4 regions of the Mesorhizobium sp. C372A genome follow, and region 2 is predicted to be linked to each of the others. Evidence: predicted binding sites of a transcription regulator. Region 2 holds the regulator's gene; each other region holds the start of a gene.
The links. The regulator LexA, encoded in region 2, represses DNA repair genes until DNA is damaged. The targets are predictions, from matches to a motif close to TGTTCNNNNTGTGTTCNG.
Positions count from the first base shown of each region.

Region 1: NLY42_RS02480 (DUF3072 domain-containing protein) is a predicted target of LexA. The motif match lies at 2,545-2,562, and genes of this name have one in related genera.
Region 3: parE (DNA topoisomerase IV subunit B) is a predicted target of LexA. The motif match lies at 1,158-1,175, and genes of this name have one in related genera.
Region 4: NLY42_RS29125 (PA0069 family radical SAM protein) is a predicted target of LexA. The motif match lies at 2,055-2,072, and genes of this name have one in related genera.

Region 1 is NZ_CP100475.1:534,314-538,408, reverse strand. It holds gene NLY42_RS02500 (PilZ domain-containing protein) at 289-573, opposite strand; gene NLY42_RS02495 (DUF982 domain-containing protein) at 759-1,001, opposite strand; gene NLY42_RS02490 (hypothetical protein) at 1,001-1,231, opposite strand; gene NLY42_RS02485 (NADP-dependent oxidoreductase) at 1,437-2,354, opposite strand; gene NLY42_RS02480 (DUF3072 domain-containing protein) at 2,597-2,806, shown strand; gene NLY42_RS02475 (nuclear transport factor 2 family protein) at 2,875-3,060, opposite strand; gene NLY42_RS02470 (hypothetical protein) at 3,813-4,046, shown strand.
Region 2 is NZ_CP100475.1:4,635,192-4,639,286, forward strand. It holds gene kynU (kynureninase) at 1-918, opposite strand, end outside; gene NLY42_RS22255 (GntR family transcriptional regulator) at 1,087-1,851, shown strand; gene lexA (transcriptional repressor LexA) at 2,057-2,839, shown strand; gene NLY42_RS22265 (ComEC/Rec2 family competence protein) at 2,833-4,095, opposite strand, start outside.
Region 3 is NZ_CP100475.1:4,127,849-4,131,943, reverse strand. It holds gene NLY42_RS19605 (type II and III secretion system protein family protein) at 1-4, opposite strand, end outside; gene cpaB (Flp pilus assembly protein CpaB) at 83-988, opposite strand; gene parE (DNA topoisomerase IV subunit B) at 1,246-3,300, shown strand; gene NLY42_RS19590 (FUSC family protein) at 3,403-4,095, shown strand, end outside.
Region 4 is NZ_CP100475.1:6,015,337-6,019,431, reverse strand. It holds gene rnhB (ribonuclease HII) at 1-671, opposite strand, end outside; gene NLY42_RS29125 (PA0069 family radical SAM protein) at 826-1,980, opposite strand; gene NLY42_RS29120 (glycosyltransferase) at 2,131-2,634, shown strand; gene NLY42_RS29115 (hypothetical protein) at 2,887-3,861, shown strand; gene NLY42_RS29110 (GFA family protein) at 3,851-4,095, opposite strand, start outside.

The DNA of each region.
Region 1 (4,095 bases), 2.5 Mb from region 2:
GCAGACTTACCTAGCGACGGCATGGCTTCTCAAAGATTCGACCTCAGGAGGGACTCGACGAAACCTGAGCGGTGTTTGACGCGTTCACTGGCCAACCAGCCGAGGCGTGGGGCGCTCCGGCTGAATATCTGGACGAGGAATATTCCCGCGATTTTGTAAGCCTTCTGACCGTGTCGACCTGAAGCGAAGTTTCGCCGGGCGGTAATCTCTAAAGTGCGACTGCCATGGAACACGTGCCGAGCGCCGGAGAGTGTCCAATTCCCCGGTCTGTGCATCCCGGGCACAAGCTCAGCCATAGTGAAGACGCGGCATTGGCAACGTTCCTATAAATTGAACCCCAATTCGGTCGTTCCTGCGCCACCGCAGGACTGCCTGGTAGGCAACGCCGTCGGTCGGCACGTAAACCACGAACCGCTCAGGGACACGCGATTCCACCGGGACTTTGAGCTCAGCTCCGCCACTGTTTTGGTTCCGAATGGTGCAACTGATCTCGGAGTTTGTGATTCCGCTGATGATTGAGGCGCCTTTCAGCACCCGCTGCCTCCGTTCGCGGCGATGCTCTTCATCAACCATGTGACCTCCATCGGTCACCCGCGGCCCTATATGGTACGCGCACCGGCGAATAACTGTCCATCTAGGTCGTCGCTCGTTAGTGTCTCACTTTAAAGTTTGACGACGGAGACGGACAGCATAAATGCCCGTTACGCCGGTGAATTCGCAACGCGAACAGACCCGAATGGGCTCGTCGTATAGCGTTGTTAATCCGGCAGCAGCATCTCCTCTTCATCGGCCGCGGCTTCGAACAGCAGCCGGAAGTCATTACCCGGCATTTTGCCATCCATCGCAGATAGGCAAGCCTCGGCCGGCAGCCGCCACTTGGGGCCACGATTGGACCACTTTAGGAGCTCCTCGGCGGCGGCATCAACCCGGTTGACACCAAGGCGAAGCCCCGGGCGCTCAGTCTTCACATAAACCGGAGGGTTGAACCAACGGTGGGGCATCACGCCTCTCGAACGTCAAAGGCGATGAACAGTCCCCAAACGGAGGCTGATTTGACGATCATTTCGACTAACTGGCAGTCAGTTTCGAGAAGATCGCCGCCGCGCTCACGGACCGCTACAATGGTCGCTTTGACGGAAATAATGTCGCCGGGTTGAGAGCCCAACAGGACCTCGCGGACCAGCTCCTTGGCCGTTTGCTGCGTAGGCCGAACAGGTGCTTGAATGTCCATCCCATCCTCCCAGAGAGATAGAACCTCAATCAGCTATTCTGTGGGTCACTTTCCGAAAAAGGCAAGAGTCGGAAACGTACAAAGTAGGTTCCCGCAAACACCGCCCTACGATGGCTAAATCCCGCGACAGGCGCTGATTTGCACCTCACCGTGTCAGCTGCCGACGCGACCATAAGGAGCGAGGGCCCGCCTCTCTCCCAAGTTCTCACGGACGAACGCGGACAACGGTCTTGCCCGCGCGTCGGTCCGTTGAGTTGAAGGTGCCGATGGCATCATCCAAGCTCGAAACCTTGCCGATGTTCGTCCGCAGTCGTCCATCGCGGATCCGCTGCACTATCTCAGAAAGCTGGGCTCGATCAGCCTCGACGACGAAGTCAACCGCCAGGCCGTCTGCAGGTCGAATATCCGTTGGTCCGACGACTGTGACAAGGATACCTCCGGCCCGGACGAGCGTTGCGGATCGCTTCTGGACATCGCCGCCGATGACATCGAACACCAGATCGACGCCGCCGACATCTTCAAGGGTGTCTTTTGCGAGGTCGAGGAATTCATTTGCACCGAAGTCGAGCGCTTTCTGGCGGTCGGCGGCCCGCCCGGTGCCGATCACATAGGCTCCGGCCTCCCTGGCAAGCTGCGCCACCATCGAACCGACGGCACCGGCAGCGCCATGCGCGAGAACGCTCTGCCCGGCCTTGATGCGGCCATGCTGGAACAGCCCCTGCCATGCGGTTAGGCCGGAGATCGGCAGGCTAGCGCCCACCGTAAAGTCGACATCGCCGGGCAGCGGCGCGAGGTTACGGGCCTCCATGGCAACATACTCGGCGAGGGTGCCGTCGCGATGCCAGTCCGCGAGGCCGAACACCCGCTGACCTATAGAAAGCCCCGTAGTGCCGTAGCCGAGCGCAGTGACCACACCAGCCAGTTCGTGGCCGAGGATCGAAGAGGTCCGGTCACGGAAGGCTCGGTCGGCCCACGTCGAGGGCCACTCCAGTTCGGTGTTGACGAATCCTGCCGCATGAACCTGTACGACCACGTCGTTAATTGCCGCCCGAGGCTCGGGCAATTCCACCAACTTCATCCCGGCCGTTCCTGCAGTCTGGTCCGTCGCTACGATTGCTTTCATTGGGCGTCTCCTCACCGTTGGGGTAAATTGCGGGCGCGGAGGGTCTTCGATGTCTCGCGCAGAGTTGGCGTTGAGTTCATCGTTGGCGACCGCGAGCGGAAGCTAAGCAATCTCGTCGGATTCTTCCAGCACGGGTAAACTTGCGTTCGTGAACACCCCTGCCATCGCAATCTCAGACACTTCAAGCATGTGGAACAAAAGCAGATCAAATACGTTGTGCCGTTCCCAACATGGAGAGCGTCATGCAAACTACACCCCGAGCCAAAGGCGAAGCTATCAGCAAGGATCCTGACGAATGGACGACGGGAGACGAGCCAATGACTCCGTCGCAAGCTTCCTACTTGAAAACATTATGTGAGCAGGCGGGCGACGACAGAGGCTACGCCGAAGATCTAAGCAAAGCCGAGGCCTCGAAGCGAATCGACGCGCTAAGGACTGAGCTCAAGCTCTAAAGGCGCTGGGAGACCTACGACAGGTTGGTCAGTTTTGCGGTATTTGGCCTCTGATCTGGACGGTCGTATTAGTGGAGGTGGTAGAGTTTGCTAAGGATCTTCAATTCTCCTGCGATCTTGAGCAGAGAAAGATCGTCGGTGAACCTTGTGGTTCCAAATTCGTGCTCGACCTTCGCAGTAGCTGCATCGCCCGTAATGTCGAGCGATGCGACTGCCCAGTTGGGGCTGGTGTTCGGCGGCAAGGTCGCACTCATCACCTCGCCGACATAGGCATCGACACTCAGCCATGGAGCTCGAAGAGATCGCGGCTATCTACCCGCTCTATCAGCAAACCGGGTATGGGCGGAAAGTGGGCGTAGGCCGACCATGTGGGTGTCGACGCCGAGATGCGCAGTGCTGGTATCGGCGCCAAACTGATGGGGCGGATCGAGAAGGAAGCAGCGCGTTTCGGCTGCGACATCACCTGCATCTCGATACGAGCGCACACACAAATTCTACAGCCTAAACGGTTAGGCCGATGATGCGCTCGTTCTGGTCAGCCACTGAGTGCGTGGGCCGAGGCAGAGTTCCCACAATATGCTGCGCACAAAGTAGCGACAGAGCGGGCCTAGAAGCGACATAGCGCCGGGTGTGAACGCGACGCAGCCGGCTCCCGAATGCGTTCAGCGAGCGCCGTCGCGTCCACCTTGCCTTTCTTTGACGGCCCTGTGTTCAGCTTCCCACGGCAACGCGTGGAAGTCGGGCTGGTGCCCCGCTTCACGGTAGCCAGCCTGAGTGAGTAACTTGCTTTGTCCCGCTCCACAACGCAAACAAACGGCGGATTCCCCAAGCACCTATAAACGCCTACAGCTTTTTCCATGCGACAGGTGTGCTGCGGGTGCTCGAAGATGTCGTCCTTCATTGCGATGACAGAACAGGGAGCGAGGACAACTCTTTTTTTGATTGCAGAGAGAGTCTGAGCGGGCTTACTAGTGAGGGGTTTGCCATCGCTTTGAGGGAGGCTGCGATGGTTGCAACGCCCATAGATATCGCTCAAGCGGCCACTACGGCCACCTTGCTGATGCGCCTTCGTCAACGTCATCGCGATGACGTGGCGCGAGGCTGGGAAGATGCCGACCCTTCTACTGTTGCCGTCTCCCGTACGCCTGAGTGTCAATGGCGCGATTTAGCCAAGGCCCTGGTGCACGATTGGTTCGAGCTGATCGAAACTGGCTTGGTGGATTGGATCGTCAGCAAGTAGCCGCTGCCCGCCAGCGGCCCAGCAGCCGTCTGCGGGACTTTGCAGCGGG
Region 2 (4,095 bases):
GCGCACCGCCGCCATGTCGACGTCGTTCCAGATATCGAGCGCGCCCTTGAGCGCCCGCATCGACAGCACCGGCTGCGTTCCGCACAGGAAGCGGCGGATGCCGCTGCCGACGGCAAAGCCCTGCTCGAAGGCAAAGGGCCGCGCATGGCCCCACCAGCCGCTGAGCGGCTGGCTGATATCACCATGGTGGCGCTCGGCCGCGTAGATGAAGGCCGGCGAGCCCGGGCCGCCATTGAGGTATTTGTAGGTGCAGCCGACGGCGAAATCGGCATTGGCACGGTCAAGTTCGACCGGCAAGGCGCCGGCCGTGTGGCAGAGATCCCAGATGATCAGCGCGCCGGCGTCATGTGCCTTGCGCGTCAGCGCCGCCATGTCGCGCAACTGGCCGGATTTGTAGTTGACGTGGTTGACCAGGATGACGGCAACGCTGTCGTCGATCAGCTCCTCGATTGCGGCCGCGTCGACGCCCTCCAGCCGCAGCCGCGTTCCCGGCCGGGTCGAGGCGACGCCTTCGGCCATGTAGAGGTCGGTCGGGAAACTGTCGCCCTCGGCAACGATGACCGACCGATCCGGCCGCATGCCGAGCGCTGCGTGCAGCAGCTTGTAGATGTTGATCGAGGTTGTGTCGCAGACCACCGTCTGCCCATCAGCCGCGCCGATCAGTCGCCCGAGCTGATCTCCGAGTTCCACCGGCATGTTGAACCAGCCGGCGGTGTTCCAGGCGCGAATGAGGTCGTGCGCCCATTCCTGCGTGGCGGCCTGCTGCAGTTCGCTGAAGACGACCGCTGACGCGGCGCCCAGGGAATTGCCGTCGAGATAAATCACGCCTTGCGGCAAGACAAAGCGTTCACGCATGGAGCGCAGCGGATCGGCGGCATCCATTGCTTCGATTGTAGCGAGATCGGGTGTCGTGCTCATGATCCGGCGCCCCTCCATGGACAAACGCGCGCGGCGGAGCCTGCCGCCCAAACATGCCGGCGATCTTGAGTGGTCGCCCTTGAACTGTCAAACATTATATATAATTCACCCACTGAAAGGCTTTGATATATAATGATCCGCCCGAGCGTTTATGTCTGATGGATCACGATGCTGGATGACGAGCAGACCTCGAAGACGGAAGTGGCCTATCGCCTGCTCAGGCGCGATATTCTTGCGACCCGGCTGGCGCCTGCCGCGCCGTTGAAGCTGAGCACGCTGCGCAACACCTACGGCATCGGCTGGACGCCGTTGCGCGAGGCGCTGTCGCGGCTGGAGGCGGAACGGCTTGTGACCGCCATCAGCAACCGCGGGTTTGCGGTCGCTCCCGTCTCTCGGGCGGAGCTCGAGGATTTGGCGCGTGCGCGGCTGGTGGTCGAACTGCCCCTGCTGGTGGAATCGATCGAGAAGGGCGACCGTGAGTGGGAAGACGCGGTCGTTGCCGCCCACTATCGTCTCTCACGGTGCGGGTCTGTTCTCGACGATCCATCGGATGATGCGGTCGACGCGTGGTACGAAAAACACGATGCCTTCCATGCGGCGCTGCTCAGTGCCGCGACATCCAGCTGGCTGCTGCGCTTCAATGCGACGATTTCCGACCAATTGCATCGCCATCACCGCTTTCTGGGTCTGGCCCCGACGCTGCGCGCCGCCGCCGGCCGCACGGATGGCCACCGGAAGGCCGTGGCGGCCCTGCGCGACGCCGTGGCGATCGAACACCATACCGCCCTGATGGAAGCGGCCCTCGATCGCGACGTCGAACGTGCGAAAACTCTGATGACCGCTCACATCGGCTACACGCTGCAGGTCTATGCCCAGAGTGAACCCGGCGCGGATGCTGCGCAGCCCCGTCCGAAAAGGAAGCGGCGATCGTAGCCGACGACGCAGGGCACCTTGTCTTTGTTTCACCCCGTTGCCGGCCAACGACTACGAGCGCCGCTCGCGGTGCCGAACGTTACGCTGAACAAAACGTCAACACATTCATTAAACTTTAAAAGGTTGCGGAACACAACTGGAACAGATAGTGTTTGTTCTGGGTTTGTTTTTTCTGATTCTGGTTTCAGAACCCCTGGGGGCCGCGATGCTGACGCGCAAACAACATGAGCTTCTGATGTTCATCCATGAACGCCTGAAGGAGAGCGGAATCCCGCCGTCCTTCGATGAGATGAAGGAAGCGCTTGACCTCGCCTCCAAGTCCGGCATCCACCGCCTGATCACGGCGCTTGAGGAGCGCGGTTTCATTCGCCGGCTGCCGAACCGGGCGCGCGCGCTGGAAGTGCTGCGGCTGCCCGACTCGATCGCACCAGGCCTCAATGCGGCGAGGAAGTTTTCGCCGAGCGTCATTCAGGGCAGTCTTGGTCAAACCGGCCAAGGGCAAGGCGGCCAAGGACAAGGCGCGATGGGCCAAGGCGGTCTCGGCCGCCAGATCAGGCCGGGCTCGCCGTCGCGTTCGATGTCTGCCGGCAATGACGATGCCGTTTCCTCGATTTCAATCCCGGTGATGGGACGCATCGCCGCCGGCGTGCCGATCGACGCCATCCAGCATCAGACCCATTCGATCTCGGTGCCGCCCGACATGATCATGGGCGGTGAACACTACGCGCTCGAGGTCAAGGGCGATTCGATGATCGAGGCCGGCATTTTCGATGGCGACACGGTCATCATCCGCAATGCCGACACAGCCAGCCCCGGCGAGATCGTGGTGGCGTTGGTCGACGATGAGGAAGCGACCCTGAAACGCTTCCGCCGCAAGGGCGCCTCGATCGCCCTGGAAGCCGCCAACCCGGCCTACGAGACCCGCATTTTTGGACCGGACAGGGTGAAGGTGCAGGGCAAGCTTGTCGGATTGATCCGGCGCTACTGAGCCGGCTTGGGTTTGTACTTTTCACGCTGGTTGTAAGGCGGCAGGCCGCGCGCTTCGCGGGAGAAGCGGCGTTGCTCGTGCCAGGGGCGATACGGCTTGTCGACGGCGAAGCGGATGGTTGGCGCTGCAGCTGCCGATTGCGGATCGAAGAAGACGGCGGCGCTGCCGTCGCGGGCCAGCTGTTTCTTCGTCACGACCAGCACCAGCGGGTCGCGGCACGGATTGTAGGCCGTGGCGTCATCGATGACGATCAGGCTAGCGAAGGCACAGGCCGGCCGCGCCGTCTTGCGGTCTTTCGCAAGCGCTACAATGGCTCCGGAAGGGTGCCGGGCGATACAGAGATCGCCGGTGCAATAGAAGGGCGAGCCGGGCGGCAGATCGAGCGGATCGAGATCGAACCGCGTATCTGTTGCCTCGAAAATCTCAGGTGGGATAATGGTTTCGGCCCGCAGCGCCCGTTTCCAATTGTCCGTGGTGAATTCGTTGGAGCGTTCGCGGTTGAGGGCGAGTTCGCCGCCACCGATCGGCATGGCCACCAGATGCGCATCCTCGGATATGAGCACGTCTGGCGTAAGCACCTGCGGCACCGTCAACAGGCCGGCCAGCGCGAAAGGCACGGCCGCCAACCTGAGCCAGGTGGTGGCCATGGTGGCGATGACGAGGGCGACCGCCACTAACAGCACCGAGCGGATGGAGATCAGCCCGACGGCGTCGACCGGCGAGCGCTCGGAAATCCAGGCCGATATAGCGATCATCGCCATCAGACCTTTGCCCATCACATAGAGGAACGGCCCGTCGGCGCCGAACGGCATCGCCAGTGCGCTGAGCACGGCAAAGGGCATGACGATCAACGAAACAATCGGCATCACGGCCAGATTGGCGATCAGGCTGAGCGGCGACACACGCTGAAAATGCCAGATGGCGAACAGCAAGGTTGCACTGCCGGCGATGATCGAGGTCATTGCGAGGCCGCCCATGGCCAGCGCGAATTTTCGCGACAGGAAGCCGACGAAGGAGCGCTTTGCCGGCGGCGTTCTCACCTTGTCGGCGCGGTAATCGGCCCAGCCGGCATAGGCGCCGACAAGGGCGGCAGTGGCGGCAAACGACATCTGGAAGCTGGGACCGACCACCTCGTGCGGCGACACCAGGATGACGGCAATGGCGGAGATCGCCAGATTGCGCATGGTGAGTGCGGCGCGATCAAACAGCACGGCGACAAGCATGACCGCCAGCATGATGAAGCTGCGCTCGGCGGC
Region 3 (4,095 bases), 510 kb from region 2:
GCATTGGGCGCAGCCCTTTCGTAGTTCGAAATGCATGAAGTCCCGACATCTGTCCCGTCCCTCGCCCGGTCCCCACCGGCAGTTATTGCTGGTCCCGCGCAGGAACCTGGTATTCTTCGACCTGCGTGCCGCGCGTCACGATGATCGTCTTGAATTTCGGCTTCTCAGGCTCCTTGGTCGCGGCAGTGAACAGCGCGCCGGCAGCGGCCTGGACGCCGGAGGCGACCGATCCGCCGAAGGACGAGATGGTGGTGACGCCGTCCTTGGCGGCCCCTCCGTCTGCGGCCGAGCGGAGCGACAGCGACAAGGTGCCGACGGTGCGGGCAAGCGCCACTTTCTGCGCGCCTTCGGTCGTCACCTCGATGGTGACGGAATTGGCGATCTGCGGTGTGGTCTGGCGCTCGTCGGCGCCCTGCCCCACGGTCAGCACCTTGGCGTCGGAGACGACGATCTCGGAGGTAACGGTCGATCCGGCAGCGCCCTGCGCGTTCTTGGCCACTTCCTGGATTTCGCCCGCATCGCGTGTCAGCACCACGTCGACCCGGTCGCCCGGCATGACGAAGCCGCCGACACCGGCGATCTCGTCGGTGCGGATTGTCACCGCCCGCATGCCGGGCGTCATCATGTTGGATAGCGTCGCGCGGCCGTTCGGCCCCGACAATTTGCTGATCAGCACCGGCTCGTTGATCTCGATCGGCGACAATACCACGCGGCTGCCTTCGGCGAGCAATGCATTGACTGTGGTGAACGCGCCCTGCGGCACCGAATCCTCGGACCATGGGATTTCGCTGAGCTGCGCCCGGTCAAGCTCCATGCCGTAACGCAACGGCGCGTTGGCCACCACGATGGTCTTGAAGACGATCTTGGGGACGGCGGGCGCCGGGATCGACGCCGTTTTCTCTTCGGCATCGGCCTTGGCCTGGCTTTTCACCCAGAAATCCGCGGCAAAGATTGAAATCGCGCCGAAGACGGCAGCGATGCCAATCATCGTTATGGCCTTGCCCCTCACAACCAACCCCTGACATTCGTGGTCTTTTGTTTTGTTGAGGCGACGCTAGGCCGCTTTGTTAAAGATTCAGGAATCGCGCCCGCTCCGCAGGGACCTATTTCCGCCAGCTTGGTTATCGAAAGGTTTTAGGATAAGAAGGGTTTAATCCCCGAACGTAACAGGAACTTCCGTCGCTTGGCGCCGAAAAGCGTGGCAGTATCGACGGGTGATTCGCGGCACCGGATTCTATGGCAGGCATGGACGACAACAACGATCTTTTCGGCAATCTGGAAAAGCAGCCCCAACCGGCTCGGACACCGGAGCGCCCGGCCGACCCGCTGGTGCAGGCCACGAAGCGTCCTGCCGCGACCAAGGACGGCAGCGAGGGCTATAGCGCCGCCGACATCGAGGTGCTGGAGGGGCTGGAGCCGGTGCGGCGCCGTCCCGGCATGTATATTGGCGGCACCGACGACAAGGCGATGCACCATCTGTTTGCCGAGGTCATCGATAATTCGATGGACGAGGCGGTCGCCGGCCATGCCACCTTCATCGATGTCGAGCTGTCGGCCGACGGGTTTCTGACCGTTACCGACAATGGCCGCGGCATTCCGGTCGATCCGCATCCGAAATTCAAGAAGCCGGCGCTCGAAGTCATCATGACGACGCTGCATTCGGGCGGCAAGTTCGATAGCAAGGTCTATGAGACCTCCGGCGGTCTGCACGGTGTCGGCGTCTCGGTCGTAAATGCGCTGTCGGACCATCTCGAAGTCGAGGTCGCGCGCGGTCGCCAGCTTTATCGCCAAAGGTTCTCGCGCGGCGTTCCGGTGAGCGGGCTGGAGCAGCTCGGCGAAGTGCACAACCGGCGCGGCACCAAAATCCGCTTCCATCCCGACGAGCAGATTTTCGGCAAGGGCGCCGCCTTCGAGCCGGCGCGGCTCTATCGCATGACCCGCTCGAAAGCCTATCTGTTCGGCGGCGTCGAGATCCGCTGGAGCTGCGACCCATCGCTGATCAAGGAAAAGGACCAGACGCCCGCCAAGGCGGAGTTCCATTTCCCCGGCGGCTTGAAGGACTATCTCAAGGCATCGCTTGGCGACGACTTCCAGGTGACCCGCGAGATCTTCGCCGGCAAGAGCGAAAAACAGGGCGGCCACGGCTCGCTGGAATGGGCGGTGACCTGGTTCGGCGGTGACGGCTTCGTCAACTCCTACTGCAACACCATCCCGACCGGCGAAGGCGGCACGCATGAGGCCGGCTTTCGCAATGTGCTGACGCGCGGGCTTCGGGCCTATGCCGACCTGGTCGGCAACAAGCGCGCCTCGATCGTCACCTCCGAAGACGTGATGATCTCGGCGGCAGGCATGCTGTCGGTGTTTATTCGCGAGCCGGAATTCGTCGGCCAGACCAAGGACAGGCTGGCAACGATCGAAGCCATTCGCATTGTCGAGACCGCCATCCGCGATCCCTTCGACCACTGGCTGGCCGACAATCCGCAGGAAGCCTCCAAGCTGCTGGAATGGGTGATTGCGCGCGCCGACGAGCGGGTGCGCCGGCGCCAGGAAAAGGAAGTGTCGCGCAAGAGCGCGGTGCGCAAGCTGCGCCTTCCCGGCAAGCTCGCCGACTGCACGCAGAATGCCGCCGCGGGCGCCGAACTGTTCATCGTCGAAGGCGACTCGGCCGGCGGCTCGGCCAAGCAGGCGCGCGACCGCGCCAGCCAGGCGGTGCTGCCGCTGCGCGGAAAAATCCTCAACGTCGCCAGCGCCGGCAACGACAAGCTAGCCGCCAACCAGCAGATTTCGGACCTGATTCAGGCGCTCGGCTGCGGCACGCGCTCGAAATACCGCGACGAGGATTTGCGCTACGACCGCGTGATCATCATGACCGACGCCGACGTCGACGGCGCTCACATAGCCTCGCTGCTGATCACCTTCTTCTACCAGGAAATGCCGAACCTGGTGAATGGCGGCCATCTCTATCTGGCGGTGCCGCCGCTCTATTCGATCCGGCAAGGCGGCAAGGTTGCCTATGCCAGGGACGATGCGCACAAGGACGAGCTGTTGCGCACCGAATTCACCGGCCGCGCCAAGGTCGAGATCGGCCGTTTCAAGGGCTTGGGCGAAATGATGGCCGCGCAGCTCAAGGAAACCACCATGGACCCGAGGAAGCGCACGCTGCTCCGGGTCGATGTGATCGACGCCGTGGCGGCGACCAAGGATGCTGTCGACGCGCTGATGGGCACCAAGCCGGAAGCCCGCTTCCGCTTCATCCAGGAACGCGCCGAATTCGCCGCGACGGAAGTGCTGGATATCTGAGCGCCGGCCGACTCTTCGTTTTGACGCAGTTCCGGGCGGAAAACCGTTTCAAACTTTTCCTGGAATTGCTCTAGCCTGCACTTCCGATACGGAGACCAGCTTGTGATCCGGGCGCGGCTGAAGAGCTACTTCGAAACCAGTTTGGCGGGCCTGACGCAGCCGACGCGCTCGGATTGGATTTTCGCCCTGCGCACGGTTTCGGCCGGTCTGATCGCGCTTCTCGCTGCTTACGCGTTGAAACTCGACCACCCGCAATGGGCGATGATGACGGTCTTCATCGTCGCCCAGCCGGTCGCCGGCATGGTGCTGGCGAAAGGTTTTTACCGGCTGCTCGGCACGCTGGCCGGTGGACTTGCGGCGATCGGCATCACCTCGGTTTTCGGCACCAATCCCTGGCTGCTGGTCACGGCGCTATCCGTCTGGATTGGGCTGTGCACGCTGGTTTCGTCGCTGCTGCGCAATCCGGAAGCCTATGGCGCCGCACTTGCCGGCTATACCGCGATGATCATTGGGCTGCCGGCTTTCGGCCAGCCGCACGTGGTCGTCGATCTCGCTGTCGCGCGCTGCGCCGAGATCGTGCTCGGCATCGTCTGCGCCGGCCTGACCAGCCGGCTGATCCTGCCCAAGCTGGCCGCTGACGCCATCATCTCCAGGCTGAAGCGCAGCATCCTCGACCTTGCAACCTATGCAGGCGGCGCTTTTTCCGGTGGCGACCCGGCGACGCTGGCCGGCCTGCACCGCAAGCTGATCACGGACGCCCAGATGCTGGCCGAGATGCGCGCCTATGCCCGGCTC
Region 4 (4,095 bases), 1.4 Mb from region 2:
TCTTCCACCACCTCAACCCCACCCAGCCTGAACGGCGCGAATGATGCCCGGTGCAGCCTTGCCACCGGCCCATGCGCTTCGATCGCGGTGCGGTGCCGCACGGTGGCGTAGCCCATATGGACCTCGAACCCGTAGCGCTCGTGATGGCTGCCGCAGCCGCACATCATGCGGTCGCGCATCACCTTGGCGACGATCGAGGCGGCGGCGATCGATTGCGAGCGCTGGTCGCCCTTGATCAGCGCGCGGCCTTCGCAGAGGAGGCCCGGCGGCACATCGCGGCCATCGGCCAGCGCCAGCTTCGCCTGGATCGGCAGGCCGGCAAGGGCGCGGCGCATGGCTTCCAGGCTGGCCTTGAGGATGTTGCTGCCGTCAATGCCTTCGGCGCTGACCGAGGCCATCGACACGCCGAGCGCTGACCCCAGGATTTTCAGGAACAGCGCCTCGCGCTGCAAATGGTTGAGCCGTTTGGAATCGTCGAGCCCGTCGGGAATGTTGGCGGGATCGAGGATCACGGCCGCCGCCACCACCGGCCCCGCCAGCGGACCGCGGCCGGCCTCGTCCATGCCTGCCACCGGCCACAGGCCTTCGGCCATCGCCTTCGTCTCGAAGGAGAAATCGGGCTTTTCGACGATTTCGAAAAGAAGCGGAGAATCGGAACGTGCGCGAGCCATGTTGCGGCGAGGTTCGCATCGGCTCCGATTCTCCGCAAGTCCCTCCAGGGTCGAGTGGGGCAAGACCGGGAGGGCACCGTCTGCAGGCCGGGGGACAGGCCGGACGGGATTCTTGGGTCGCCTGACAGCCACGAGGGCAGGGCAAGCGCTACTCTCAGAGCAGCATCAGCTGCTCGGTCGCCTTGGCGGCGGCGACAAACTGGTCGGTTCGGAGCGTGCGCCGCTCGGCGTTGAGGCCGAGCCGCTTGGCCGTGATCTCGAAGCGCCGGCCGATCTGCCAGGCATAGGGGCCGGCGCCTTTCATCCGCTTGCCCCATTCCGAATCATAGTCCTTGCCGTCGCGCATCGAACGGATCAGCGACATCACGTGCCGGTAGCGGTCGGGATAATGGCGCAGCAGCCAGTCCTTGAAGATCGGCGCCACCTCGAGCGGCAGGCGCAGGATGACATAGCCGGCCTCGCGGGCGCCTGCGGCGCGTGCCGAATCGAGGATGCGCTCCATCTCCTGGTCGGTCAGGCCGGGAATGATCGGCGCCACCATGACAGAGGCCGGGATGCCGGCATCGGAAAGCTGCCGGATCGCCTCAAGCCGCTTGGTCGGCGTCGACGCGCGTGGCTCCATGGTGCGCGCCAGCATGCGGTCCATCGTTGTCACCGACAGCGCCACCTTGGCCAAGCCCCGTTCGGCCATGCGCGACAAGATGTCGATGTCGCGCGTCACCAGATGGGATTTGGTGACGATGCCGACCGGATGGCCGCGCGCCTCCAGCACTTCGAGGATCTCGCGCATGATCCGGTATTGTTTCTCGATCGGCTGGTAGGGATCGGTGTTGGTGCCGATCGCGATGGTGCGCGGCTGATAGCCATCCTTCGACAGTTCCTTGTCGAGCAGCCGCGCCGCATCCGGCTTGGCAAACAGCTTCGCTTCGAAATCCAGCCCCGGCGACAGGCCCATGAAGGAATGCGTCGGCCGGGCGAAACAATAGACGCAGCCATGCTCGCAGCCGCGATAGGGGTTGATCGAGCGGTCGAAGGAAATGTCGGGCGATTCGTTGCGGGTGATGATGGTGCGCGGCTTCTCGACCTGCACTTCGGTCTTGAACGGCGGCAATTCCTCCAGCGAATTCCAGCCGTCGTCGAACACATCCCGGCTGACCGGCTCGAACCGGCCGGACGGGTTGATGCCCGCGGAACGGCCGCGGTTGCGATCCGGACGGACGCGCATGCCGCTCTGTTCGATCATCGCATTGGCCATCTCGGCTCGCCCTGCTCCGAAAGCAGCAATGTCCGCACGCACGATATGTTCCATTTTGGCCCTTTCCCAAGGACTGTCGGCTGGCTGTCGAATCGCTCTGTTCATGAAAATAATCCTATTTCGCTGATGAGAACAAAGCAAGAACTTTTTCGTTGGGCCAGGCAAAACTGGCGCTGCGCCGGGCTTTCCGCTATTCGGCTAAAAATGCTCAGCGTTCTCATCGAAACCCGGGATGACGAAGAAGGCCTTGCCCGCACGCTCGCCTCGTTGATCGGCGGCGCGGTCGAGGGCGTGGTGCGCGATGTCATCGTCTGCGACACCGGCTCGACCGACCAGACGCATCGGGTTGCCGATCATGCCGGCTGCCACTTCGTGGCCGGCGGCATTGCCGCGGGAATCAGGCAGGCGAAGGGTGACTGGCTGCTGTTTCTGGAACCCGGCGCAAGGCTGGCGGAGGGCTGGATCGACGACGTTGTCGCTCACACGGCGCGGCAAACCATGCCGGCGCGCTTTTCCCGTGCGCGCGGCAGCCGCACGCCGTTCCTGTCACGGGTGTTTTCGGGCAACCGGGCGCTGGCCGAAGGGCTGGTCATCAGCAAGCGCCAGGCCGCTGCCCTGTCGAAGAACGCGCACAGCGCCGAAGCCCTTGCGCGCGGTCTCGCCACCAGGCGGCTCGACGCCGAAATCTGGCTGGCGCCGAAGAAGTGATGTTTCTCCCTTTTCCCGTTCCCAGGGAGAAGGGTGCCCGAAGGGCGGATGAGGGGCAGCGTCGGCGTCTCATCCGCATTGGCACGGTCGCAGCACCATCCCTCTTTTTCGCCGCAAAAAGCTATTGTGCATTGCACAAAAGCTGACGCGGGATTAGCATTCCGTTGATGCGGGATATCGGGGTTTGGGTAGTGCCGGAGCGGTAAGCAAGCGCCGCGTCGTCGTTGCTGCCGTTCATATCTGAGGACCCCGATGAACCTTTCGTCCCCTGACAAATCCGGCGCCCCCAGTCTGGAAGCCATTGCCCGCAACGGCAGCCTGCTCCGCCGCATTGCGGTGCGTATCCCGACCTATCTGTCCGACCTGCGCGAAAATCCCGCATGGCTGCCGATGTTCGTGCTTGCCCGCACCATGCCGGCGCGCAAGCTGCACTGGCTTGGCGCCAAAGCCGCGCGCCCTGCGCAGAGTGCCGGAGCGACGATGTTCAGGGGCGTCGACCTCAAGTCGATCGTCGCGGCGCTGCGCGCCGATGGCCTGTTCTCCGGACTGGTCCTTCCGCAGGCAATCCACGAAGAGATCGCTAGCTTTGCTCAGAGCACGCCGTGCTTCGGCAATTTCGACCGCCGGCTCGAATTCATGCCCGGAGAACACGCAGAAGCCGAGAAGCGGTTCGGCCGCTCTTTGCTCAGCGGCCACTATTTCGAGCGCATCCTCAGCTGCAAGGCAGCACTCGCCATCCAAAACGATCCGCTGCTGCTCGACATCGCCCAGCACTATCTGGGCGGGCAGGCAAAGCTGATCACCACGCGTGTCTGGTGGAGCTTTCCGACCGGCGAGGCTTCCGACGCCGACAAGAACCTTGCCTCGCTCGGCAAATATCATTTCGATCTCGACGACTGGCGGATGCTGAAATTCTTCTTCTATCTCAAGCCCTGCGATGCCGGCACCGGCCCGCATGTCTATGTCAAAGGCAGCCACAACAGGCGCAGCCTCAAGCACCAGTTGACGCTGCTGGTCGGCCATCCGGCGCAAGACGTGCTCAAGGTCTATGGCGACGACAGCCCGGTCACGCTGACCGGCGAGGCCGGCCTCGGCTTCGTCGAGGACCCGTTCGGCTTCCACATGGGCACCGTGCCGTCCACCACGCCACGGCTGATGATGGAGGTCGGCTTCGGCGTCTCGCCGCCCTCGCGCCGCCGCTTCCACGGCGAACCGGTCATCCGCTGAGGCCGGAGCGGATCTCGACCGGCATCCAGCGCGCTTGCCGCCGGGCAATGCGAACCTCTTTGTTCTCGGCATCATAGTCCATTGGGACCGGCTCGCGGTTGAACCGCGGCCGGTCATCCAGCGCATTGACGATGACAATCGCTCTCGGTTCGCCGTCGGTGGTCACAGCAGCGACATAGACGCCGCAGTCCCGGCAGATGAGATAATCGGCGGTGCGCAATCCGAACCGGTATC